Linked DNA regions of Streptomyces venezuelae. The protein of the gene in region 1 binds, or shares a complex with, the protein of each later gene. Links are inferred from orthologs where the notes say so. Each region holds a gene or a part of one and is shown in the gene's direction. Other genes may lie near its edges. The genes, in order: nusB and rpsJ.

Region 1 (11,684 bases):
GCGGCGGCTCGTCGACCACGGTGCCGACGGGGCCGCCTTCCCGACCTCCGTGGCGACCGGCCCGCACTCCGGGCGCCGCAGGCACCGGCCCACCGACCGCCGCGTCGAGGAGGGTGATTTCCTCTCCGTCTGCCTCGGCGCCGACTATCGCGGCTACCGGTGCGAGATCGGTCGCACCTTCGTCATCGGCACGGCGCCCGCCGACTGGCAGATCGAGCTGTACGAGCTCGTCTTCGCCGCTCAGCGGGCAGGACGCGAGTCCCTCGCACCGGGCGCCGAGTACCGCGACGTGGACCGGGCGGCCCGCCAGATCCTGGACTCCGGGGGCCACGCGGAGGCCGCCGTGCCGCTCACCGGGCACGGGGTGGGGCTCGAAATCGACGAGGACCCGCAGCTCTCACCCTCGGCCATGGGTAAACTGGACGCTTGTGTGCCGGTCACCGTCGAACCGGGGGTTCACCTCCCGGGACGGGGCGGGGTCCGGATCGATGACACGCTCGTCGTGCGCCAGGAGGCGGACGGCGGACCCGAGCTACTCACCATCACGACCAAGGAGCTGCTCGCGCTGTAGAGCGCGTACGTCTCCGCGGTCCCACGTCAGTCCAGGAGATTCCGCAACCGTGGCTTCCACGAACGACCTCAAGAACGGCATGGTGCTCAAGCTCGACGGGGGCCAGCTCTGGTCCGTCGTCGAGTTCCAGCACGTCAAGCCCGGCAAGGGCCCGGCCTTCGTGCGCACCAAGCTCAAGAACGTGCTGTCCGGCAAGGTCGTCGACAAGACGTTCAACGCCGGCGTCAAGGTCGAGACGGCCACCATCGACCGCCGCGACATGCAGTTCTCCTACATGGACGGCGACTACTTCGTCTTCATGGACGAGCAGACCTACGACCAGCTGATGGTCGACCGCAAGTCCGTCGGCGACGCCGCCAACTTCCTCATCGAGGGCTTCACCGCCTCCGTCGCCCAGCACGAGGGCGAGGTGCTCTACGTCGAGCTCCCGGCCGCCGTCGAGCTGACGATCAAGCACACCGACCCGGGCGTCCAGGGCGACCGCTCCACCGGCGGCACCAAGCCGGCCACGCTGGAGACCGGTCACGAGATCCAGGTCCCGCTCTTCATCACCACCGGTGAGAAGATCAAGGTCGACACCCGCACCAGCGACTACCTCGGCCGGGTGAACAAGTAACCGTGGCCGCTCGGAGCAAGGCCCGCAAGCGCGCCTTCCAGATCCTCTTCGAGGCGGACCAGCGTGGTGCCTCCGTCCAGGAGGTTCTCGCGGACCAGGTCCGGCACGCGCGGTCGGACGACCGCCAGCCGCCGGTGAACGACTTCACCATGCAGCTGGTCGAGGGCTACGCGTCCCACGTGGCTCGGATCGACGAGCTCATCGCGACCTACGCGGTGGACTGGGACCTCGACCGGATGCCGGTCGCCGACCGGAACATCGTGCGCCTCGGGGCGTACGAGCTGATCTGGGAGGACGGCACGCCGGACGCGGTCGCGATCGACGAGGCGGTGCAGCTCGCCAAGGAGTTCTCGACCGACGAGTCCCCGAACTTCGTCAACGGCCTGCTGGCGCGCTTCAAGGACCTGAAGCCGCGGCTGCGCCGGGACGCGGACGTCTGAGTCCCCAGGACATCGGACAGTCCGGGCGTCAGGACGTCACCCGTCGCCGAAGGGGCCCGCAGCTCACGCTGCGGGCCCCTTCGGCGTGTCCGGGCCCCTCGGGGCACCGGCGGGCCCGGAGGGCCTGAGCGGCCCGTACAGGGCGGGGAAAAGCCAACGGGCCCGTGGACGTCGGATGACGTCCACGGGCCCGGCGGTACGTTTCTGCTGTTGCCTCGGAAGGACAGCGGGTCAGTTCTCCTCGTGGGCGACCGCGCGGCGCGCGTCCGCGTCGAGGACGCCCCAGCTGATCAGCTGCTCGGTGAGGACCGAGGGGGACTGGTCATAGATGACGGCGAGCGTGCGCAGGTCGTCCTGGCGGATCGACAGCACCTTGCCGTTGTAGTCGCCGCGCTGCGACTGGATCGTCGCCGCGTAGCGCTGGAGGGGGCCGGCCTTCTCCTGGGGGACGTGCGCGAGCCGCTCCAGGTCGAGGACCAGCTTCGGCGGCGGCTCGGCGGCCCCGCCCGGGGTCGTGCCCGGCAGGAGCTCCTGCACCGGCACCCCGTAGAAGTCGGCCAGCTCGGCGAGACGCTGCACGGTCACCGCGCGGTCACCACGCTCGTACGAGCCGACGACCACGGCCTTCCAGCGGCCCTGGGACTTCTCCTCCACCCCGTGGAGGGAAAGACCCTGCTGGGTGCGGATGGCACGGAGTTTGGCCCCGAGCTGCTTTGCGTATTCGCTGGACATAACGCTCCCGGACGCTGTGACGACATGCGGCTGCGCCGCGCGGCTGGTAACTCACTGTGAGGTTACGCAGCGTTACTCTTTCCCGTCAAGCCGAAAGGTCCGTACCGCCCCCTCCCGGGGGACGTCGCCCGGAGTGGCGGTGGGGGCGTCGGAAGCGGGACGACATGCCCCTGGTAGTGTTGACCGCGCAAATCCGACGTCCTTTAAGAGCCGTCCCGTGAGGCGGAGAAGGAGGTCCGTTTCCCATGGACGCTCAGCAGTACAGCGATGACGCCCGGCCCGTTCTCGAGGCCCCGGACATCGCGCGGGTCCTGACCCGTATCGCCCACGAGATCGTCGAACGCGCCAAGGGCGCCGACGACGTGGTCCTCCTCGGCATCCCCACCCGCGGTGTCTACCTCGCCCGCCGGCTCGCCGAGAAGCTCGAATCGATCACCGGCGCCAAGATCCCGGTCGGTTCCCTCGACATCACCATGTACCGGGACGACCTGCGCCTGAAGCCGGCCCGCGCCATCGGCCGCACCGAGATCCCCGGTGACGGCATCGACGGCCGCCTCGTCGTCCTCGTCGACGACGTGCTCTTCTCCGGCCGCACCATCCGCGCCGCCCTCGACGCCCTCGGCGACATCGGCCGTCCGCGCGCCGTCCAGCTCGCCGTCCTCGTCGACCGCGGCCACCGCGAACTCCCGATCCGCGCCGACTACGTCGGCAAGAACCTCCCCACGTCGCTGCGGGAGACGGTCAAGGTCCAGCTCGCCGAGGAAGACGGTCGCGACACCGTCCTGCTCGGCACCCGGACCGCCTCCTAGCCGGACCGGCTCCCCCGCGGGGCAGGGGTACACCCCTGCGCCCCCGCATGCCCGCATGCCTCCCCACCACGGAGAGAAACCCCGATGATGCGTCACCTCATCTCGGCCGCCGACCTCACCCGCGACGACGCCGTCCTGATCCTCGACACCGCCGAGGAGATGGCCCGGGTGGCCGACAGGCCCATCAAGAAGCTGCCGACCCTGCGCGGCCGGACCATCTGCAACCTGTTCTTCGAGGACTCCACCCGGACCCGGATCTCCTTCGAGGCCGCCGAGAAGCGCCTCTCCGCCGATGTCATCAACTTCGCGGCCAAGGGCTCCAGCGTCTCCAAGGGCGAGTCCCTCAAGGACACCGCGCAGACCCTGGAGGCCATGGGCGTCGACGCGGTCGTCATCCGGCACGGCGCCTCCGGGGCCCCCTACCGGCTCGCCACCTCCGGCTGGATCGACGCCCCCGTCGTCAACGCCGGCGACGGCACCCACCAGCACCCCACCCAGGCCCTCCTGGACGCCTTCACCATGCGCCGCCGGCTGGTCGGCCGTGACGAGGGCCTCGGCAAGGACCTGAACGGCCGGCGCATCACGCTCGTCGGCGACGTCCTGCACAGCCGGGTCGCCCGCTCCAACGTCGACCTGCTGCACACCCTCGGCGCCGAGGTCACCCTGGTGGCCCCGCCGACCCTGGTCCCCGTCGGCGTCGAGACCTGGCCCTGCGAGATCTCGTACGACCTCGACAGCGTGCTGCCGAAGTCCGACGCGGTGATGATGCTGCGTGTGCAGCGAGAGCGGATGAACGCCGCCTTCTTCCCCACCGAGCGTGAGTACTCCCGCCGGTACGGGCTCGACGGCGACCGGATGGCGAAGATGCCCGAGCACGCCATCGTCATGCACCCCGGCCCCATGGTCCGCGGCATGGAGATCACCGCCGAGGTCGCCGACTCCGACCGCTGCACGGTCATCGAGCAGGTCGCCAACGGCGTCTCGATCCGGATGGCCGTCCTCTACCTGCTGCTCGGCGGCAACGACTCCGCCGCCACCGCCCCCAGCACCACCCGCACCGAGGAGAGCAAGTAATCATGAGCAAGATCCTTATCCGTGGTGCGCAGGTGCTCGGTGGCGAGGCCCAGGACGTCCTGATCGACGGCGAGACCATCGTCGCCACCGCCCGGCAGGGCGAAATCGATGGGAGTGGTACCGGCCTGTCCGCCGAAGGCGCGACGGTGATCGAGGCCGAGGGCCAGATCCTGCTGCCCGGCCTGGTCGACCTCCACACCCACCTGCGCGAGCCCGGCCGCGAGGACTCCGAGACCGTCCTCACCGGCACCCGCGCCGCCGCCTCCGGCGGCTACACCGCCGTCTTCGCCATGGCCAACACCCACCCGGTCGCCGACACCGCCGGCGTCGTCGAGCAGGTCTGGCGCCTCGGCAAGGAGTCCGGCTACTGCGACGTCCAGCCCATCGGCGCCGTCACCGTCGGCCTGGAGGGCAAGAAGCTCGCCGAGCTCGGCGCCATGAACGACTCCGCCGCCGGCGTCACCGTCTTCTCCGACGACGGCAAGTGCGTCGACGACGCCGTGATCATGCGCCGCGCCCTGGAGTACGTGAAGGCCTTCGGCGGCGTCGTCGCCCAGCACGCCCAGGAGCCCCGCCTCACCGAGGGCGCCCAGATGAACGAGGGCATCGTCTCCGCCGAGCTGGGCCTCGGCGGCTGGCCGGCCGTGGCCGAGGAGTCGATCATCGCCCGCGACGTCCTCCTCGCCGAGCACGTCGGCTCCCGCGTCCACATCTGCCACCTCTCCACCGCCGGCTCCGTCGAGATCGTCCGCTGGGCCAAGTCCCGCGGCATCGACGTCACCGCCGAGGTCACCCCGCACCACCTGCTCCTCACGGACGAGCTGGTCCGCTCGTACAACCCCGTCTACAAGGTCAACCCGCCGCTGCGCACCGAGAAGGACGTCCTCGCGCTGCGCGAGGCGCTGGCCGACGGCACGATCGACATCGTCGCCACCGACCACGCCCCGCACCCGCACGAGGACAAGGACTGCGAGTGGGCTGCCGCCGCCATGGGCATGGTCGGCCTGGAGACCGCCCTCTCCGTCGTCCAGCAGACGATGGTCGAGACCGGCCTCCTCGACTGGGCCGGCGTCGCCGACCGGATGTCCTTCGCCCCGGCGCGCATCGGACGGGCCACGGGCCACGGACGACCCGTCTCGGCTGGTGAGCCCGCGAACCTGACGCTGGTCGATCCGGCATACCGTGGTGTCGTGGACCCCGCGGGCTTCGCCTCCCGCAGCCGCAACACCCCCTACGAGGGCCGTGAGCTGCCGGGACGCGTCACCCACACCATCCTGCGGGGCCGGGCAACGGTCGTGGACGGGAAGCTGGCGTGACACCACTCATCGCAATCGCCGCAGAGGCAGCGGATCAGAAGTCGGCGGTAGTGACCGACTGGGCCGGACGGATCGGCTGGGTCGCCGGACTGCTGCTCTTCGTCGTCCTCGTCTACTGGCTGATGCGCCAGGGCTGGAAGTGGCGCGGCAGCCTCCAGTCGGACCTGCCCGAGCTGCCCACCGCGCCGGAGACCCCCGGTGCGGCGACACTGACTCTCAGCGGGCGCTACCACGGGTCCACGACCGCCGGGCAGTGGCTCGACCGGATCGTCGCCCACGGTCTCGGCACCCGCAGCCGCGTCGAGCTCACGCTCACCGACGCCGGAATCGCGGTCGTCCGCCCCGGGGCGAACGACTTCTTCATCCCGGCGGAGGCCCTGCGCGAGGCCCGCCTCGACAAGGGCATCGCGGGCAAGGTCCTCGCCGAGGGCGGCCTGCTGATCGTCACCTGGGCCCACGGCGGGAAGCTGCTCGACTCCGGCTTCCGCTCCGACCGGGCGGCCGAGCACACCGCCTGGGTCGAGGCCCTCAACTCCATGAACCAGATCACCACGACGGAAGGCATCGCACGATGACGACCTCCACAAGGGGAGCCGCCAAGACTCCCGCCGTACTCGTCCTGGAGGACGGCCGCATCTTCCGCGGTCGCGCCTACGGGGCCGTGGGGGAGACCTTCGGCGAGGCCGTGTTCTCCACCGGCATGACCGGCTACCAGGAGACCCTCACCGACCCGTCGTACCACCGCCAGGTCGTCGTCATGACCGCCCCGCACGTCGGCAACACCGGCGTCAACGACGAGGACCCCGAGTCCGGCCGCATCTGGGTCTCCGGCTACGTCGTCCGCGACCCCGCCCGCGTCTCCTCCAACTGGCGCGCCCAGCGCTCGCTGGACGAGGAGCTGGAGCGCCAGGGCGTCGTCGGCATCTCCGGCATCGACACCCGCGCCCTCACCCGCCACCTGCGCGAGCGCGGCGCCATGCGCGTCGGCATCTTCTCCGGCGACGCCTGGACCGGCGTCCGCGACGAGGCCCTCCTCGCCAAGGTGCAGGAGCAGCCCCAGATGAAGGGCGCGAACCTCTCCGCCGAGGTCGCCACCAAGGAGACGTACGTCGTCCCCGCGATCGGCACGAAGAAGTTCACCGTCGCCGCCGTCGACCTCGGCATCAAGGGCATGACCCCGCACCGGATGGCCGAGCGCGGCATCGAGGTCCACGTGCTGCCCGCCACCGCCACCGCCGAGGACATCTACGCGGTGAACCCGGACGGCGTCTTCTTCTCCAACGGCCCGGGCGACCCGGCCACCGCCGACGGCCCCGTCGCCGTCATGCGCGCCGTCCTGGAGCGCAAGACCCCGCTCTTCGGCATCTGCTTCGGCAACCAGATCCTCGGTCGCGCCCTCGGCTTCGGCACCTACAAGCTGAAGTACGGCCACCGTGGCATCAACCAGCCGGTCCAGGACCGCACCACCGGCAAGGTCGAGGTCACCGCGCACAACCACGGCTTCGCCGTCGACGCGCCCCTCGACAAGATCTCCGACACCCCCTTCGGGCGCGCCGAGGTCTCCCACGTGTGCCTGAACGACGACGTGGTGGAAGGCCTCCAGCTGCTCGACCAGCCGGCCTTCTCCGTCCAGTACCACCCCGAGGCGGCCGCGGGCCCGCACGACGCCGCGTACCTCTTCGACCGCTTCGTATCCCTGATGGAGGCCGAGCGTGCCTAAGCGCACCGATATCCAGTCCGTCCTGGTCATCGGCTCCGGCCCGATCGTCATCGGACAGGCCGCAGAGTTCGACTACTCCGGCACCCAGGCCTGCCGCATCCTCAAGGCCGAGGGCCTGCGGGTCATCCTGGTCAACTCCAACCCGGCCACGATCATGACCGACCCGGAGATCGCCGACGCCACGTACGTCGAGCCGATCACCCCCGAGTTCGTCGAGAAGATCATCGCCAAGGAGCGCCCCGACGCCCTCCTGCCCACCCTCGGCGGCCAGACCGCGCTCAACACCGCGATCTCCATGCACGAGCAGGGCGTCCTGGAGAAGTACGGCGTCGAGCTCATCGGCGCCAACGTCGAGGCCATCAACAAGGGCGAGGACCGCGACCTCTTCAAGGGTGTCGTCGAGGCCGTCAAGGCCAAGATCGGCTACGGCGAGTCCGCCCGCTCGGTCATCTGCCACTCCATGGACGACGTCCTCAAGGGCGTCGAGACGCTCGGCGGCTACCCCGTCGTCGTCCGCCCCTCCTTCACCATGGGCGGCGCCGGCTCCGGCTTCGCCCACGACGAGGACGAGCTGCGCCGCATCGCCGGCCAGGGCCTCACGCTCTCCCCGACCACCGAGGTGCTCCTGGAGGAGTCCATCCTCGGCTGGAAGGAGTACGAGCTGGAGCTGATGCGCGACAAGAACGACAACGTCGTGGTGGTCTGCTCCATCGAGAACTTCGACCCGATGGGCGTCCACACCGGTGACTCGATCACCGTCGCCCCGGCGATGACGCTCACCGACCGCGAGTACCAGCGGCTCCGCGACATCGGCATCGCGATCATCCGCGAGGTCGGCGTCGACACCGGCGGCTGCAACATCCAGTTCGCGATCGACCCGGTCGACGGCCGGATCATCGTCATCGAGATGAACCCGCGCGTCTCCCGCTCCTCGGCGCTCGCCTCCAAGGCGACCGGCTTCCCGATCGCCAAGATCGCGGCCCGTCTCGCCGTCGGCTACACGCTGGACGAGATCCCGAACGACATCACGGAGAAGACCCCGGCGTCCTTCGAGCCCACGCTCGACTACGTCGTCGTCAAGGCTCCGCGCTTCGCCTTCGAGAAGTTCCCGCAGGCCGACTCCACCCTCACCACGACCATGAAGTCGGTCGGCGAGGCCATGGCGATCGGCCGCAACTTCACCGAGGCGCTCCAGAAGGCCCTGCGCTCCCTGGAGAAGAAGGGCTCGCAGTTCACCTTCGTCGGCGAGCCCGGCGACAAGGCCGAGCTGCTGCGCGAGGCGGTCCGCCCGACCGACGGCCGTATCAACACCGTCATGCAGGCGATCCGCGCCGGCGCCACCCCGGAGGAGGTCTTCGACGCCACGAAGATCGACCCGTGGTTCGTCGACCAGCTCTTCCTGATCAAGGAGATCGCCGACGAGCTGGCCGCCGCCGAGAAGCTCGAGCCCGAGCTCCTCGCCGAGGCCAAGCGGCACGGCTTCTCCGACGCCCAGATCGCCGAGATCCGCGGCCTGCGCGAGGACGTCGTCCGCGAGGTCCGGCACGCCCTCGGCGTCCGCCCGGTCTACAAGACGGTCGACACCTGCGCCGCCGAGTTCGCCGCCAAGACCCCGTACTTCTACTCCTCGTACGACGAGGAGAGCGAGGTCGCGCCGCGCACCAAGCCCGCCGTGATCATCCTGGGCTCCGGCCCGAACCGCATCGGCCAGGGCATCGAGTTCGACTACTCCTGCGTCCACGCCTCCTTCGCGCTCAGCGACGCGGGCTACGAGACCGTGATGGTCAACTGCAACCCGGAGACCGTCTCGACGGACTACGACACCTCCGACCGCCTGTACTTCGAGCCGCTGACGCTGGAAGACGTGCTGGAGATCGTCCACGCCGAGACGCTGGCCGGCCCCGTCGCCGGTGTCGTCGTCCAGCTCGGCGGCCAGACCCCGCTGGGCCTGTCGCAGGCGCTCAAGGACAACGGCGTGCCGGTCGTCGGCACCTCCCCGGAGGCCATCCACGCCGCCGAGGACCGCGGCGCCTTCGGCCAGGTCCTCGCCGAGGCGGGTCTGCCCGCCCCGAAGCACGGCACCGCGACCACCTTCGCCGGCGCCAAGGCCATCGCCGACGAGATCGGCTACCCCGTCCTCGTACGCCCGTCGTACGTGCTCGGCGGCCGCGGCATGGAGATCGTCTACGACGAGACCCGCCTGGAGTCGTACATCGCGGAGTCCACCGAGATCAGCCCCACCCGGCCGGTCCTGGTCGACCGCTTCCTCGACGACGCCATCGAGATCGACGTCGACGCCCTCTACGACGGCCACGAGCTCTACCTCGGCGGCGTCATGGAGCACATCGAGGAGGCCGGCATCCACTCCGGCGACTCGGCCTGCGCCCTGCCCCCGATCACCCTCGGCGGCTTCGACATCAAGCGCCTGCGCATCTCCACCGAGGCGATCGCCAAGGGCGTCGGCGTCCGCGGCCTGATCAACATCCAGTTCGCGATGGCGGGTGACATCCTCTACGTCCTGGAGGCCAACCCGCGCGCCTCCCGGACCGTCCCCTTCACCTCGAAGGCGACCGCCGTCCCGCTCGCGAAGGCCGCCGCCCGCATCTCGCTCGGCGCCACCATCGCCGAGCTGCGCGAGGAGGGCCTGCTGCCGAAGAACGGCGACGGCGGCACCCTGCCGATCGACGCGCCGATCTCCGTCAAGGAGGCCGTCATGCCGTGGTCGCGCTTCCGCGACATCCACGGCCGCGGCGTCGACACCGTCCTCGGCCCGGAGATGCGCTCCACCGGCGAGGTCATGGGCATCGACGCGGTCTTCGGCACGGCCTACGCCAAGTCGCAGGCCGGCGCCTACGGTCCGCTGCCCACCAAGGGCCGCGCGTTCATCTCCGTCGCCAACCGCGACAAGCGCTCGATGATCTTCCCGGCGCGCGAGCTGGTCGCCCACGGCTTCGAGCTGATGGCCACCTCGGGCACCGCGGAGGTCCTCAAGCGCAACGGCATCAACGCCACGGTCGTGCGCAAGCTCAGCGAGGGCGAGGGCCCGAACGGCGAGAAGACCATCGTCCAGCTGATCCACGACGGCCAGGTCGACCTGATCGTCAACACCCCGTACGGCACCGGCGGCCGCCTCGACGGCTACGAGATCCGTACGGCCGCGGTGGCGCGCAGCGTCCCGTGCCTCACCACGGTCCAGGCGCTCGCCGCGGCCGTCCAGGGCATCGACGCGCTCAACCACGGCGACGTCGGCGTCCGCTCGCTCCAGGAACACGCGGAGCATCTGACCGCGGCCCGCGACTAGCAGCCCGTACGAACGAGGGGGACACCGGAGACACCGCGGTGTCCCCCTCTTCATGAGCACACCTGGACCTCCCGCATGTACAAGTTCTTCTTCCGGCTCGTCTTCAAGCGCATGGACCCCGAGAAGGCCCACTACCTGGCCTTCCGCTGGATCCGCTTCGCCGCCCGCGTCCCCGTCCTGCGGACCTTCGTCGCCGCCGTCCTCGCGCCCCGGTACAAGGAGCTGCGCACCGAGGCCCTCGGGCTGCGGATGCACGGCCCCTTCGGCCTCGCCGCCGGCTTCGACAAGAACGCCGTCGCCATCGACGGCATGGCCATGCTCGGCTTCGACCACGTCGAGATCGGCACGGTCACCGGCGAGGCACAGCCCGGCAACCCCAAGAAGCGCCTCTTCCGGCTGATCCCGGACCGCGCCCTGATCAACCGCATGGGCTTCAACAACGAGGGCTCCGCCGCCGTCGCGGAGCGGCTGGGGACCCGTACGCCGGTCTTCAGGACCGTCGTCGGCGTCAACATCGGCAAGACCAAGGTCGTCCCGGAGGCCGAGGCCGCCGCCGACTACGTGAAGTCGACCGAGCGGCTCGCCGCGCACGCCGACTACCTGGTCGTGAACGTCTCCTCGCCGAACACCCCCGGCCTGCGCAACCTCCAGGCCACCGAGTCCCTCCGCCCGCTGCTCACGGCGGTACGGGAAGCGGCCGACCGCTCGGTCACCGGACGTCGCGTCCCGCTGCTCGTCAAGATCGCCCCCGACCTCGCGGACGAGGACGTCGACGCGGTCGCGGACCTCGCCCTGGAGCTCGGCCTCGACGGCATCATCGCCACCAACACCACCATCGCCCGCGAGGGCCTCGGCCTGAAGTCCGACCCCGCGCTGATCAAGGAGACCGGCGGCCTCTCCGGAGCGCCCGTCAAGGAGCGCTCCCTGGCCGTCCTGCGCCGCCTCCACGCGCGCGTGGGCGACCGGCTCGTCCTCGTGGGCGTCGGCGGCATCGAGAACGCCGAGGACGCCTGGCAGCGCATCCTCGCCGGAGCCACCCTGATCCAGGGCTACAGCGCCTTCATCTACGAGGGCCCGTTCTACGCCCGCGCGATCCACAAGGGCC
Region 2 (11,736 bases), 3.6 Mb from region 1 along the record:
GGAGCTCATGGAGCTCTTCCTCGAGGGCACCGAGCCCACCGAGGAGCAGCTCTACGCCGCCGTCCGTCGCATCACCATTGCCTCCGGCAAGGGTGGCGACACCACGGTGACCCCCGTCTTCTGTGGCACCGCGTTCAAGAACAAGGGCGTCCAGCCCCTGCTCGACGCGGTCGTGCGCTACCTCCCCTCGCCCCTGGACGTCGAGGCCATCGAGGGCCACGACGTCAAGGACGCCGAGGTCGTCGTGAAGCGCAAGCCGTCCGACGACGAGCCGCTGTCGGCCCTCGCGTTCAAGATCGCGAGCGACCCGCACCTCGGCAAGCTCACCTTCGTCCGGATCTACTCCGGTCGCCTGGAGGCCGGCACCGCGGTGCTGAACTCCGTCAAGGGCAAGAAGGAGCGCATCGGCAAGATCTACCGCATGCACGCGAACAAGCGTGAGGAGATCGACTCGGTGGGCGCCGGCGACATCGTCGCCGTCATGGGCCTGAAGCAGACCACCACCGGTGAGACGCTGTGCGACGAGAAGAACCCGGTCATCCTGGAGTCCATGGACTTCCCGGCCCCGGTTATTCAGGTCGCCATCGAGCCCAAGTCCAAGGGTGACCAGGAGAAGCTGGGTGTCGCCATCCAGCGTCTCGCGGAGGAGGACCCCTCCTTCCAGGTGCACTCGGACGAGGAGACCGGCCAGACCATCATCGGTGGTATGGGCGAGCTTCACCTCGACATCCTCGTCGACCGTATGCGTCGCGAGTTCAAGGTCGAGGCGAACGTCGGCAAGCCGCAGGTCGCGTACCGCGAGACGATCCGCAAGGCCGTCGAGCGCGTGGACTACACCCACAAGAAGCAGACCGGTGGTACCGGTCAGTTCGCCAAGGTGCAGATCGCGATCGAGCCCATCGAGGGCGGCGACGCCTCGTACGAGTTCGTGAACAAGGTCACCGGTGGCCGCATCCCGAAGGAGTACATCCCTTCGGTCGACGCGGGTGCGCAGGAGGCCATGCAGTTCGGCATCCTGGCCGGCTACGAGATGACTGGCGTCCGCGTCATCCTTCTCGACGGTGGCTACCACGAGGTCGACTCCTCCGAGCTCGCGTTCAAGATCGCCGGTTCGCAGGCCTTCAAGGAGGCCGCGCGTAAGGCTTCTCCCGTCATCCTTGAGCCGATGATGGCCGTTGAGGTCACCACGCCCGAGGACTACATGGGTGAGGTCATCGGCGACATCAACTCCCGCCGTGGCCAGATCCAGGCCATGGAGGAGCGTCACGGTGCTCGCATCGTGAAGGGCCTCGTGCCCCTCTCGGAGATGTTCGGCTACGTCGGAGACCTCCGCAGCAAGACCTCGGGTCGCGCAAGCTACTCGATGCAGTTCGACTCCTACGCCGAGGTTCCGCGGAACGTCGCCGAGGAGATCATCGCGAAGGCCAAGGGCGAGTAACTCTCCCGAGTTCACGCTTTAGGCTTGACACCAGTCACCGGGGTTCGACCCCGAGACCCGAGGAATCGGGCCCCGGTGGATGGCATCCCAGCAAAGATCACCTGGCGCCGATGAAGCAAGGCGTACAGAACCACTCCGCAGGAGGATTCAGTGGCGAAGGCAAAGTTCGAGCGGACTAAGCCGCACGTCAACATCGGCACCATCGGTCACATTGACCACGGTAAGACGACCCTCACGGCCGCCATTACCAAGGTGCTGCACGACGCGTACCCGGACCTGAACGAGGCCTCGGCCTTCGACCAGATCGACAAGGCTCCTGAGGAGCGCCAGCGCGGTATCACCATCTCGATCGCGCACGTCGAGTACCAGACGGAGTCGCGTCACTACGCGCACGTCGACTGCCCCGGTCACGCTGACTACATCAAGAACATGATCACGGGTGCCGCGCAGATGGACGGCGCCATCCTCGTGGTCGCCGCCACCGACGGCCCGATGCCGCAGACCAAGGAGCACGTGCTCCTGGCCCGCCAGGTCGGCGTTCCGTACATCGTCGTCGCCCTGAACAAGGCCGACATGGTGGACGACGAGGAGATCCTGGAGCTCGTCGAGCTCGAGGTCCGTGAGCTCCTCTCCGAGTACGAGTTCCCGGGCGACGACCTTCCGGTCGTCCGTGTCTCGGCGCTCAAGGCCCTCGAGGGCGACAAGGAGTGGGGCGAGAAGCTCCTCGGCCTCATGCACGCGGTGGACGAGTCCATCCCGCAGCCCGAGCGTGACGTCGACAAGCCGTTCCTGATGCCGATCGAGGACGTCTTCACGATCACCGGTCGTGGCACCGTCGTCACCGGTCGTATCGAGCGCGGTATCCTCAAGGTCAACGAGACCGTCGACATCATCGGTATCAAGACCGAGAAGACCACCACCACGGTCACCGGTATCGAGATGTTCCGCAAGCTCCTCGACGAGGGCCAGGCCGGTGAGAACGTCGGTCTGCTCCTCCGTGGTATCAAGCGCGAGGACGTCGAGCGCGGCCAGGTCATCATCAAGCCGGGCTCGGTTACGCCGCACACCAACTTCGAGGCGCAGGCGTACATCCTGTCGAAGGACGAGGGTGGCCGTCACACCCCGTTCTTCAACAACTACCGCCCGCAGTTCTACTTCCGCACCACGGACGTGACCGGCGTCGTGACCCTCCCCGAGGGCACCGAGATGGTCATGCCGGGCGACAACACCGCCATGAGCGTTGAGCTGATCCAGCCCATCGCCATGGAGGAGGGCCTCAAGTTCGCCATCCGTGAGGGTGGCCGGACCGTCGGCGCCGGCCAGGTCGTCAAGATCACTGCCTGATCTCTGATCTGACCTGGTAGCTCGAGTAGCTGCAGCAGAAGGCCCCGCACCTTTCGGTGCGGGGCCTTCTCGCGTATCCGCTCCAGGAAATACATAGGGTCGGAGATGTCGAGGCCGCGCGGGCGGCTCCGACCCCTGGGTGACAGCACGCCACAGGGGCGCGCGGGGACGGGGAGGACACCCGAGATGAAGTACGTCGCGATGATCTACGGCAACCAGGCCAAGTGGGAGTCCTTCCCGGCCGAGGCCTGGCCCGAGGCGATCGCCAGGCAGGAGGCCTTCAACCGGAAGTACCGGGAGACCGGCGAGCTGCTCGGCGCGTACGGACTCGCCGACGCGGCCGCCGCCCGGCTCGTCCGCCGCGAGGACGGCGCCCCCGCCGTCACCGACGGGCCGTACCTGGAGACCAAGGAGTACCTGGCCAGCTTCTACCTGCTCGACTGCGACAGCCCGGAGCGCGCCCAGCAGATCGCCGCCGACATGCCCTTCGCGGACGTCGACCCCGTCGAGCTCTGGCCGGTCCTGCACGAGTCCGCGGCGGACCTGTGACCGCAGCCCAGGAGATCGAGGACCTGCTGCGTGAGTGCACGCCGCAGGTCCTCGGCCTGCTCGTCCGACGGCACGGCAACTTCGACGCCTGCGAGGACGCCCTCCAGGAGGCGCTGATCGCCGCCGCGCGGCAGTGGCCGCAGGACGGCGTCCCCGACAACGCCCGTGCGTGGCTGCTCACCGTCGCGACCCGCAAGTACATCGACCAGCTGCGCGCCGATGTCGCACGCCGGCGCCGCGAGGACGCCCTGGCGTTCGCCACGCCCGACTCCGAGCTCGTCGCCCAGGCCGCCGACGCCCCCGGCACGGGCGGGGACGACTCCCTGTCCCTGCTCTTCCTCTGCTGCCATCCGGACCTGTCGCCGCCCAGCCGGATCGCGCTCACCCTGCGGGCCGTCGGCGGCCTCACCACCGCGCAGATCGCCGCCGCCTTCCTCGTGCCCGAGCCGACCATGGCGCAGCGCATCAGCCGGGCCAAGCAGACGATCAAGGCCGCCGGGGGAGGGCTCGCACAGCCCGAGGGGGAGGCCCGGGCGGCCCGGCTCGCCGAGGTGCGGCACGTCCTCTACCTGACCTTCAACGAGGGCTACACGGCCAGCGGCGGCGACGAGCTCACCGCGCCGGCGCTCTCCACGGAGGCGATCCGGCTCACCCGGCTCCTGCACCGGCTCGTCCCCGAGGACACCGAGACGGCGGGCCTGCTCGCGCTCATGCTGCTCACCGACGCCCGCCGCCCGGCCCGCACGGGCCCGCACGGCGAGCTGGTGCCGCTCGCCGAGCAGGACAGGGGCCGCTGGGACGGCCGGCTGATCGGGGAGGGCATCGAGCTGATCAGCCGCACGCTGCCGAAGGGGCAGGTCGGCCCGTACCAGCTCCAGGCGGCGATCGCGGCCGTCCACGACGAGGCGGAGTCCGCCGCGGCCACGGACTGGCCGCAGATCCTCGCCCTGTACGAGCTCCTGGAGCGGACCGGGGACAACCCGGTGATCACGCTCAACCGTGCCGTCGCGGTCGCGATGGTCCACGGCCCGGAGGCGGGCCTGGAGCTGCTCGCCGGCCTGGCGGAGGACAAGCGCCTCGCCCACCACCACCGGCTCCTCGCGACCCGCGCGCACCTGCTCGAACTCCTCGGCGACGAGGAGAGCGCGGCGGCGGCCTATCGCGAGGCGGCCCGGCACACGACGAGCGCTCCCGAGCGCCGCCATCTGACGGAGCGGGCACGCCGGTTGGGGTGAAGGGCGCCGAGAGCAGGCGCGCGGGAAGACGCGTGCGCCCCGGCGCTTGTCCGTACGTGACGTGGGGTACAGTCTTCGACCCCGATTGGCGGCCGGAAGGTCCCGTATGGCAGACTGTCGGGGTTGCTCGGTTGAGTGCCGATGCTGCGCGCCTCCCGTCGGGAGGACCGGAAGCGAGTCCCACAGTACTCGTCGCTTCACACCTCTCTGCTGAGAGGCGTCGGGCGGACGTACGGGAATCTTCTGGGAAGCGTCAGCGGGGTGCCGACCAGGCTCCCGGTGGGTGTTCCACCCCCGACTCGCGGTCATGGTGACCGCACCCCCTTGGTTGGGAAATCCTCAGGGATTTCTGCGTAGAGGGAGTGCGACACGCCCGACCGCGTGGGTCGGAGGTAGGACGGAGCTTCTCAGGAAGCACAGTCGACCGGGATGCCAGAGCGTTACGAGACAAAGGACTACTAGTAGCCATGGCGGGACAGAAGATCCGCATCCGGCTCAAGGCCTACGACCACGAGGTCATCGACTCCTCGGCGAAGAAGATCGTCGAGACGGTGACCCGCACTGGTGCGTCGGTCGCAGGCCCGGTGCCGCTGCCCACTGAGAAGAACGTGTACTGCGTCATCAAGTCGCCGCACAAGTACAAGGACTCGCGCGAGCACTTCGAGATGCGCACGCACAAGCGCCTCATCGACATCCTCGACCCCACGCCGAAGACGGTTGACTCGCTGATGCGTCTCGACCTGCCGGCGGGCGTCGACATCGAGATCAAGCTCTGAGGTGACGCGCGAGATGGCTAAGAACATCAAGGGCATCCTGGGCGAGAAGCTCGGCATGACGCAGGTCTGGGACGAGAACAACCGGGTCGTCCCGGTGACCGTCGTCAAGGCCGGCCCGAATGTCGTGACCCAGGTCCGTACGAACGACGTCGACGGCTACGAGTCGGTCCAGATCGCCTTCGGCGAGATCGACCCTCGCAAGGTGAACAAGCCCCTCAAGGGTCACTTCGCCAAGGCTGACGTCACCCCGCGCCGCCACCTGGTGGAGCTCCGCACCGCTGACGCCTCCGAGTACACGCTCGGCCAGGAGATCACCGCCGAGCTCTTCGAGGCCGGCGTCAAGGTCGACGTCACCGGCAAGAGCAAGGGCAAGGGCTTCGCCGGTGTCATGAAGCGCCACAACTTCCGTGGTGGCAAGGCGTCGCACGGTGCCCACCGCGTGCACCGCAAGCCCGGCTCCATCGGTGGCTGCGCCACTCCGGGTCGTGTCTTCAAGGGCATGAAGATGGCCGGTCGCATGGGCAACGAGCGTGTGACCACCCAGAACCTGACCGTCCACGCCGTTGACGCCGAGAAGGGTCTGCTGCTCATCAAGGGCGCCGTCCCCGGCCCCAACGGTGGCCTCGTCCTGGTCCGCACCGCGGCCAAGGGGGTTTGAGGAACCGATGAGCACCATTGACATCCTTTCGCCGGCAGGCGACAAGGCCGGGACCGTCGAGCTCCCCGCGGAGATCTTCGGCGCCAAGGTCAGCGTTCCGCTGATCCACCAGGTCGTCGTCGCGCAGCTGGCCGCGGCCCGTCAGGGCACGCACAAGACCAAGAGCCGTGGCGAAGTCCGCGGTGGTGGCAAGAAGCCTTACCGCCAGAAGGGCACCGGCCGCGCCCGTCAGGGTTCGACCCGCGCCCCGCAGTTCGCCGGTGGTGGCGTCGTGCACGGTCCCGTGCCGCGTGACTACTCGCAGCGGACCCCGAAGAAGATGAAGGTCGCCGCCCTCCGCGGTGCCCTCTCGGACCGGGCCACCCACTCCCGCATCCACGTCGTCACCGGCGTGGTCGAGGGTGGCATCTCCACCAAGGCCGCCAAGACGCTGTTCGGCAAGATCTCGGAGCGCAAGAACCTGCTCCTGGTCGCCGAGCGCTCCGACGAGGCCGCGTGGCTGTCCGCTCGTAACCTGCCCCAGGTGCACATCCTGGAGCCGGGCCAGCTCAACACGTACGACGTGATCGTCTCCGACGACGTGGTCTTCACCCAGGCCGCCCTCGAGTCCTTCGTGTCTGGCCCCCAGACCGCTGAGACCGAAGGGAGCGACGCCTGATGACTGACGCCGTCGTCACCAGCAAGACCTTCTCGGACCCGCGCGACATTCTCGTCAAGCCGGTTGTCTCGGAGAAGAGCTACGCCCTGCTGGACGAGAACAAGTACACGTTCATCGTCGCGCCTGGCTCCAACAAGACCCAGATCAAGCAGGCCGTCGAGGCGGTCTTCTCGGTCAAGGTCACCGGGGTCAACACGATCAACCGCCAGGGCAAGCGCAAGCGCACCAAGGCCGGTTTCGGTAAGCGCAAGGACACCAAGCGCGCCATCGTGACCCTTGCCGAGGGCAACCGTATCGACATCTTCGGCGGTCCGACCGCCTAAGGGCGGTCTGGATCGTCCGGAATCGGACGAGGACTGAGAAATGGGAATCCGCAAGTACAAGCCGACTACGCCGGGCCGTCGTGGCTCTTCCGTAGCCGACTTCGTCGAGATCACGCGGTCCACGCCGGAGAAGTCGCTGGTCCGCCCCCTGCACAGCAAGGGCGGCCGTAACAACACCGGTCGGATCACGGTTCGACACCAGGGTGGCGGCCACAAGCGCGCCTACCGGGTGATCGACTTCCGTCGTCACGACAAGGACGGCGTGCCGGCGAAGGTCGCTCACATCGAGTACGACCCCAACCGCACCGCGCGCATCGCGCTGCTCCACTACGTGGACGGCGAGAAGCGCTACATCATCGCCCCCAAGGGTCTGACGCAGGGTGACCGCGTCGAGAACGGCCCCGGCGCGGACATCAAGCCCGGCAACAACCTGGCTCTCCGCAACATCCCGGTCGGTACCACGATCCACGCGATCGAGCTCCGTCCCGGTGGCGGCGCCAAGTTCGCGCGCTCCGCTGGCGCCTCCGTGCAGCTGCTGGCGAAGGAGGGCACGATGGCCCACCTTCGTATGCCGTCCGGTGAGATCCGTCTCGTCGACGCCCGCTGCCGCGCCACCATCGGCGAGGTCGGCAACGCCGAGCAGTCGAACATCAACTGGGGCAAGGCCGGCCGTAAGCGCTGGCTGGGCGTTCGCCCGACCGTTCGCGGTGTGGCGATGAACCCGGTCGACCACCCGCACGGTGGTGGTGAGGGCAAGACCTCCGGTGGTCGCCACCCGGTCTCCCCGTGGGGTCAGAAGGAGGGTCGTACTCGCTCGCCGAAGAAGGCTTCGAGCAAGTACATCGTCCGCCGCCGCAAGACGAACAAGAAGCGCTAGGAGCGGGTTTAGATGCCGCGCAGTCTCAAGAAGGGACCCTTCGTCGACGGCCACCTCGTCAAGAAGGTGGACGCCCAGAACGAAGCCGGTACCAAGAACGTCATCAAGACCTGGTCCCGTCGCTCGATGATCATCCCGGCCATGCTCGGCCACACGATCGCGGTGCACAACGGCAAGACCCACATTCCGGTGTTTGTCACCGAGTCGATGGTCGGCCACAAGCTCGGCGAGTTCTCGCCGACGCGCACCTTCCGGGGTCACGTGAAGGACGACCGGAAGTCGAAGCGCCGCTAGTAGCGGGGTGGAATGACCATGACAGACACTGGAAGGACAACCATGGAAGCCAGGGCCCAGGCGCGGTACATCCGCGTCACGCCCATGAAGGCCCGCCGAGTGGTGGACCTTATCCGTGGCATGGACGCCACGGAGGCTCAGGCGGTCCTGCGTTTCGCCCCGCAGGCCGCGAGCGTGCCGGTTGGCAAGGTGCTGGACAGCGCCATTGCCAACGCTGCACACAACTACGACCACACTGACGCCTCTTCGCTGGTCATCAGCGAGGCGTACGTCGATGAGGGCCCGACCCTGAAGCGGTTCCGTCCGCGTGCTCAGGGCCGTGCATTCCGGATCCGTAAGCGGACCAGCCACATCACCGTGGTCGTCAGCAGCAAGGAAGGAACCCGGTAATGGGCCAGAAGGTTAACCCGCATGGGTTCCGGCTCGGCATCACCACGGACTTCAAGTCCCGCTGGTACGCCGACAAGCTGTACAAGGACTACGTCAAGGAAGACGTCGCCATCCGTCGGATGATGACGTCCGGCATGGAGCGCGCCGGCATCTCGAAGGTTGAGATCGAGCGCACCCGTGACCGCGTGCGGGTGGACATCCACACCGCGCGTCCCGGCATCGTCATCGGCCGCCGTGGCGCCGAGGCCGACCGCATCCGCGGTGACCTCGAGAAGCTCACGGGCAAGCAGGTCCAGCTGAACATCCTCGAGGTCAAGAACCCCGAGATGGACGCTCAGCTGGTTGCTCAGGCCGTTGCCGAGCAGCTCTCCTCCCGCGTCTCCTTCCGTCGCGCCATGCGTAAGAGCATGCAGGGCACGATGAAGGCCGGCGCCAAGGGCATCAAGATCCAGTGTGGCGGTCGTCTCGGCGGCGCCGAGATGTCCCGCTCGGAGTTCTACCGCGAGGGTCGTGTGCCGCTGCACACGCTCCGCGCGAACGTGGACTACGGCTTCTTCGAGGCCAAGACGACCTTCGGTCGCATTGGCGTCAAGGTCTGGATCTACAAGGGCGACGTCAAGAACATCGCCGAGGTCCGCGCCGAGAACGCTGCGGCCCGTGCGGGTAACCGCCCGGCCCGTGGTGCCGGCGCTGGCGACCGCCCGGCCGGCCGTGGTGGCCGTGGTGGCGAGCGTGGCGGCCGCGGCCGCAAGCCGCAGCAGTCGGCTCCGGCCGCCGAGGCCCCCAAGGCCGAGGCTGCCGCCGCTGCTCCGGCTGAGAGCACCGGAACGGAGGCCTGACCGAAATGCTGATCCCCCGTAGGGTCAAGCACCGCAAGCAGCACCACCCCAAGCGCTCGGGTATGAGCAAGGGTGGTACGCAGGTTGCGTTCGGCGAGTACGGCATTCAGGCCCTCACGCCGGCGTACGTGACGAACCGCCAGATCGAGGCTGCTCGTATCGCGATGACCCGCCACATCAAGCGTGGCGGCAAGGTCTGGATCAACATCTACCCGGACCGTCCCCTGACGAAGAAGCCCGCCGAGACCCGCATGGGTTCCGGTAAGGGTTCTCCGGAGTGGTGGATCGCGAACGTCAAGCCGGGTCGGGTGATGTTCGAACTGTCCTACCCGAACGAGAAGATCGCGCGCGAGGCCCTGACCCGTGCGGCCCACAAGCTGCCGATGAAGTGCAAGATCGTTAAGCGCGAAGCAGGTGAGCTGTGATGTCGGCCGGTACCAAGGCGTCCGAGCTGCGCGAGCTGGGCAACGAGGAGCTTCTCAACAAGCTCCGCGAGGCCAAGGAAGAGCTGTTCAACCTCCGCTTCCAGGCGGCGACGGGCCAGCTCGAGAACCACGGCCGGCTCAAGTCCGTCCGTAAGGACATCGCCCGGATCTACACCCTGATGCGTGAGCGTGAGCTGGGCATCGAGACGGTGGAGAACGCCTGATGAGCGAGAGCAACGTGACTGAGAAGACCGAGCGCAACGCTCGCAAGGTCCGCGAGGGCCTGGTCGTCAGCGACAAGATGGACAAGACCGTCGTCGTCGCTGTCGAGGACCGCGTCAAGCACGCGCTGTACGGCAAGGTCATCCGCCGTACGAACAAGCTCAAGGCTCACGACGAGCAGAACGCTGCCGGCATCGGCGACCGCGTCCTCCTGATGGAGACCCGGAAGCTGTCGTCGACGAAGCACTGGCGCGTCGTCGAGATCCTCGAGAAGGCCAAGTAATTCTTGAAGGGGTAACCCTTCGAGTTCGTTCCGCCAGGCTCGGCCGGGGCTTCCTAGAAGCCCCGGCCGGGAACCGGCAGACAATCAGGAGATAGACGTGATCCAGCAGGAGTCGCGACTGCGTGTCGCCGACAACACTGGTGCCAAGGAGATCCTTTGCATCCGTGTTCTCGGTGGCTCGGGTCGCCGCTACGCGGGCATCGGTGACGTCATCGTCGCCACCGTCAAGGACGCGATCCCCGGTGGCAACGTGAAGAAGGGTGACGTCGTCAAGGCGGTCATCGTTCGCACCGTCAAGGAGCGCCGCCGCCAGGACGGCTCGTACATCCGCTTTGACGAGAACGCCGCTGTCATTCTCAAGAACGACGGCGACCCTCGTGGCACCCGTATCTTCGGCCCGGTCGGCCGTGAGCTGCGCGAGAAGAAGTTCATGAAGATCATCTCGCTCGCGCCGGAGGTGCTGTAAGCATGAAGATCAAGAAGGGCGACCTGGTCCAGGTCATCACCGGTAAGGACAAGGGCAAGCAGGGCAAGGTCATCACGGCCTTCCCCCGCGAGAACCGCGTCCTCGTCGAGGGTGTCAACCGGGTCAAGAAGCACACCAAGGCCGGCCCGTCGCAGGCCGGTGGCATCGTCACGACCGAGGCTCCGGTCCACGTCTCCAACGTCCAGCTGGTCGTGGAGAAGGACGGCAAGAAGGTCGTCACGCGTGTCGGTTACCGCTTCGACGACGAGGGCAACAAGATCCGCGTTGCCAAGCGGACGGGTGAGGACATCTGATGGCTACCACCACTCCGCGTCTCAAGACGAAGTACCGCGAGGAGATCGCGGGCAAGCTGCGTGAGGAGTTCTCGTACGAGAACGTCATGCAGGTTCCCGGCCTCGTGAAGATCGTGGTCAACATGGGTGTCGGCGACGCCGCCCGTGACTCGAAGCTGATCGACGGTGCGATCCGCGACCTGACCACGATCACCGGTCAGAAGCCGGCCGTCACCAAGGCTCGCAAGTCCATCGCGCAGTTCAAGCTGCGTGAGGGCCAGCCGATCGGTGCGCACGTCACCCTCCGTGGCGACCGCATGTGGGAGTTCCTGGACCGCACCCTGTCGCTCGCGCTTCCGCGCATCCGCGACTTCCGTGGTCTGTCCCCCAAGCAGTTCGACGGGCGTGGCAACTACACCTTCGGTCTCACGGAGCAGGTCATGTTCCACGAGATCGACCAGGACAAGATCGACCGTGTCCGGGGTATGGACATCACCGTGGTGACCACGGCGACCAACGACGCTGAGGGCCGTGCCCTTCTCCGTCACCTCGGCTTCCCGTTCAAGGAGGCGTAAGCGAGATGGCGAAGAAGGCTCTCATCGCGAAGGCTGCCCGCAAGCCCAAGTTCGGCGTGCGCGGCTACACGCGCTGCCAGCGCTGTGGTCG

Evidence for each region.
Region 2: the proteins of nusB (region 1) and rpsJ are in contact, whole or in part, in a solved structure (PDB 3D3B), measured with the Escherichia coli proteins. The link is inferred for Streptomyces venezuelae from one-to-one orthologs.

Annotation. Positions count from the first base shown.
Region 1 is NZ_CP029194.1:7,127,741-7,139,424, forward strand. Bases 97-2,908 are described here. They hold nusB (transcription antitermination factor NusB), read left to right. Parts: upstream 97-1,189; coding sequence 1,190-1,627; downstream 1,628-2,908. Other genes in these bases: DEJ46_RS32615 (aminopeptidase P family protein), read left to right, coding at 97-571; efp (elongation factor P), read left to right, coding at 621-1,187; bldD (transcriptional regulator BldD), read right to left, coding at 1,859-2,359; pyrR (bifunctional pyr operon transcriptional regulator/uracil phosphoribosyltransferase PyrR), read left to right, coding at 2,605-2,908. Outside these bases: more of DEJ46_RS32615, read left to right, coding at 1-96; more of pyrR, read left to right, coding at 2,909-3,168; DEJ46_RS32640 (aspartate carbamoyltransferase catalytic subunit), read left to right, coding at 3,253-4,242; DEJ46_RS32645 (dihydroorotase), read left to right, coding at 4,245-5,558; DEJ46_RS32650 (hypothetical protein), read left to right, coding at 5,555-6,133; carA (glutamine-hydrolyzing carbamoyl-phosphate synthase small subunit), read left to right, coding at 6,130-7,278; carB (carbamoyl-phosphate synthase large subunit), read left to right, coding at 7,271-10,579; DEJ46_RS32665 (quinone-dependent dihydroorotate dehydrogenase), read left to right, coding at 10,655-11,684. UniProt on the Escherichia coli protein: Part of the processive rRNA transcription and antitermination complex (rrnTAC). The complex forms an RNA-chaperone ring around the RNA exit tunnel of RNA polymerase (RNAP).
Region 2 is NZ_CP029194.1:3,519,440-3,531,175, reverse strand. What follows is about bases 3,824-6,687. They hold rpsJ (30S ribosomal protein S10), read left to right. Parts: upstream 3,824-5,033; coding sequence 5,034-5,342; downstream 5,343-6,687. Other genes in these bases: rplW (50S ribosomal protein L23), read left to right, coding at 6,658-6,687; rplD (50S ribosomal protein L4), read left to right, coding at 6,008-6,658; rplC (50S ribosomal protein L3), read left to right, coding at 5,356-6,000; DEJ46_RS15715 (RNA polymerase sigma factor), read left to right, coding at 3,824-4,566. In the rest of the region: fusA (elongation factor G), read left to right, coding at 1-1,438; tuf (elongation factor Tu), read left to right, coding at 1,589-2,782; DEJ46_RS15720 (YciI family protein), read left to right, coding at 2,969-3,331; more of DEJ46_RS15715, read left to right, coding at 3,328-3,823; more of rplW, read left to right, coding at 6,688-6,981; rplB (50S ribosomal protein L2), read left to right, coding at 7,022-7,858; rpsS (30S ribosomal protein S19), read left to right, coding at 7,871-8,152; rplV (50S ribosomal protein L22), read left to right, coding at 8,195-8,542; rpsC (30S ribosomal protein S3), read left to right, coding at 8,542-9,381; rplP (50S ribosomal protein L16), read left to right, coding at 9,387-9,806; rpmC (50S ribosomal protein L29), read left to right, coding at 9,806-10,030; rpsQ (30S ribosomal protein S17), read left to right, coding at 10,030-10,311; rplN (50S ribosomal protein L14), read left to right, coding at 10,409-10,777; rplX (50S ribosomal protein L24), read left to right, coding at 10,780-11,091; rplE (50S ribosomal protein L5), read left to right, coding at 11,088-11,645; DEJ46_RS15640 (type Z 30S ribosomal protein S14), read left to right, coding at 11,651-11,736. UniProt on the Escherichia coli protein: Involved in the binding of tRNA to the ribosomes. Part of the processive rRNA transcription and antitermination complex (rrnTAC). The complex forms an RNA-chaperone ring around the RNA exit tunnel of RNA polymerase (RNAP).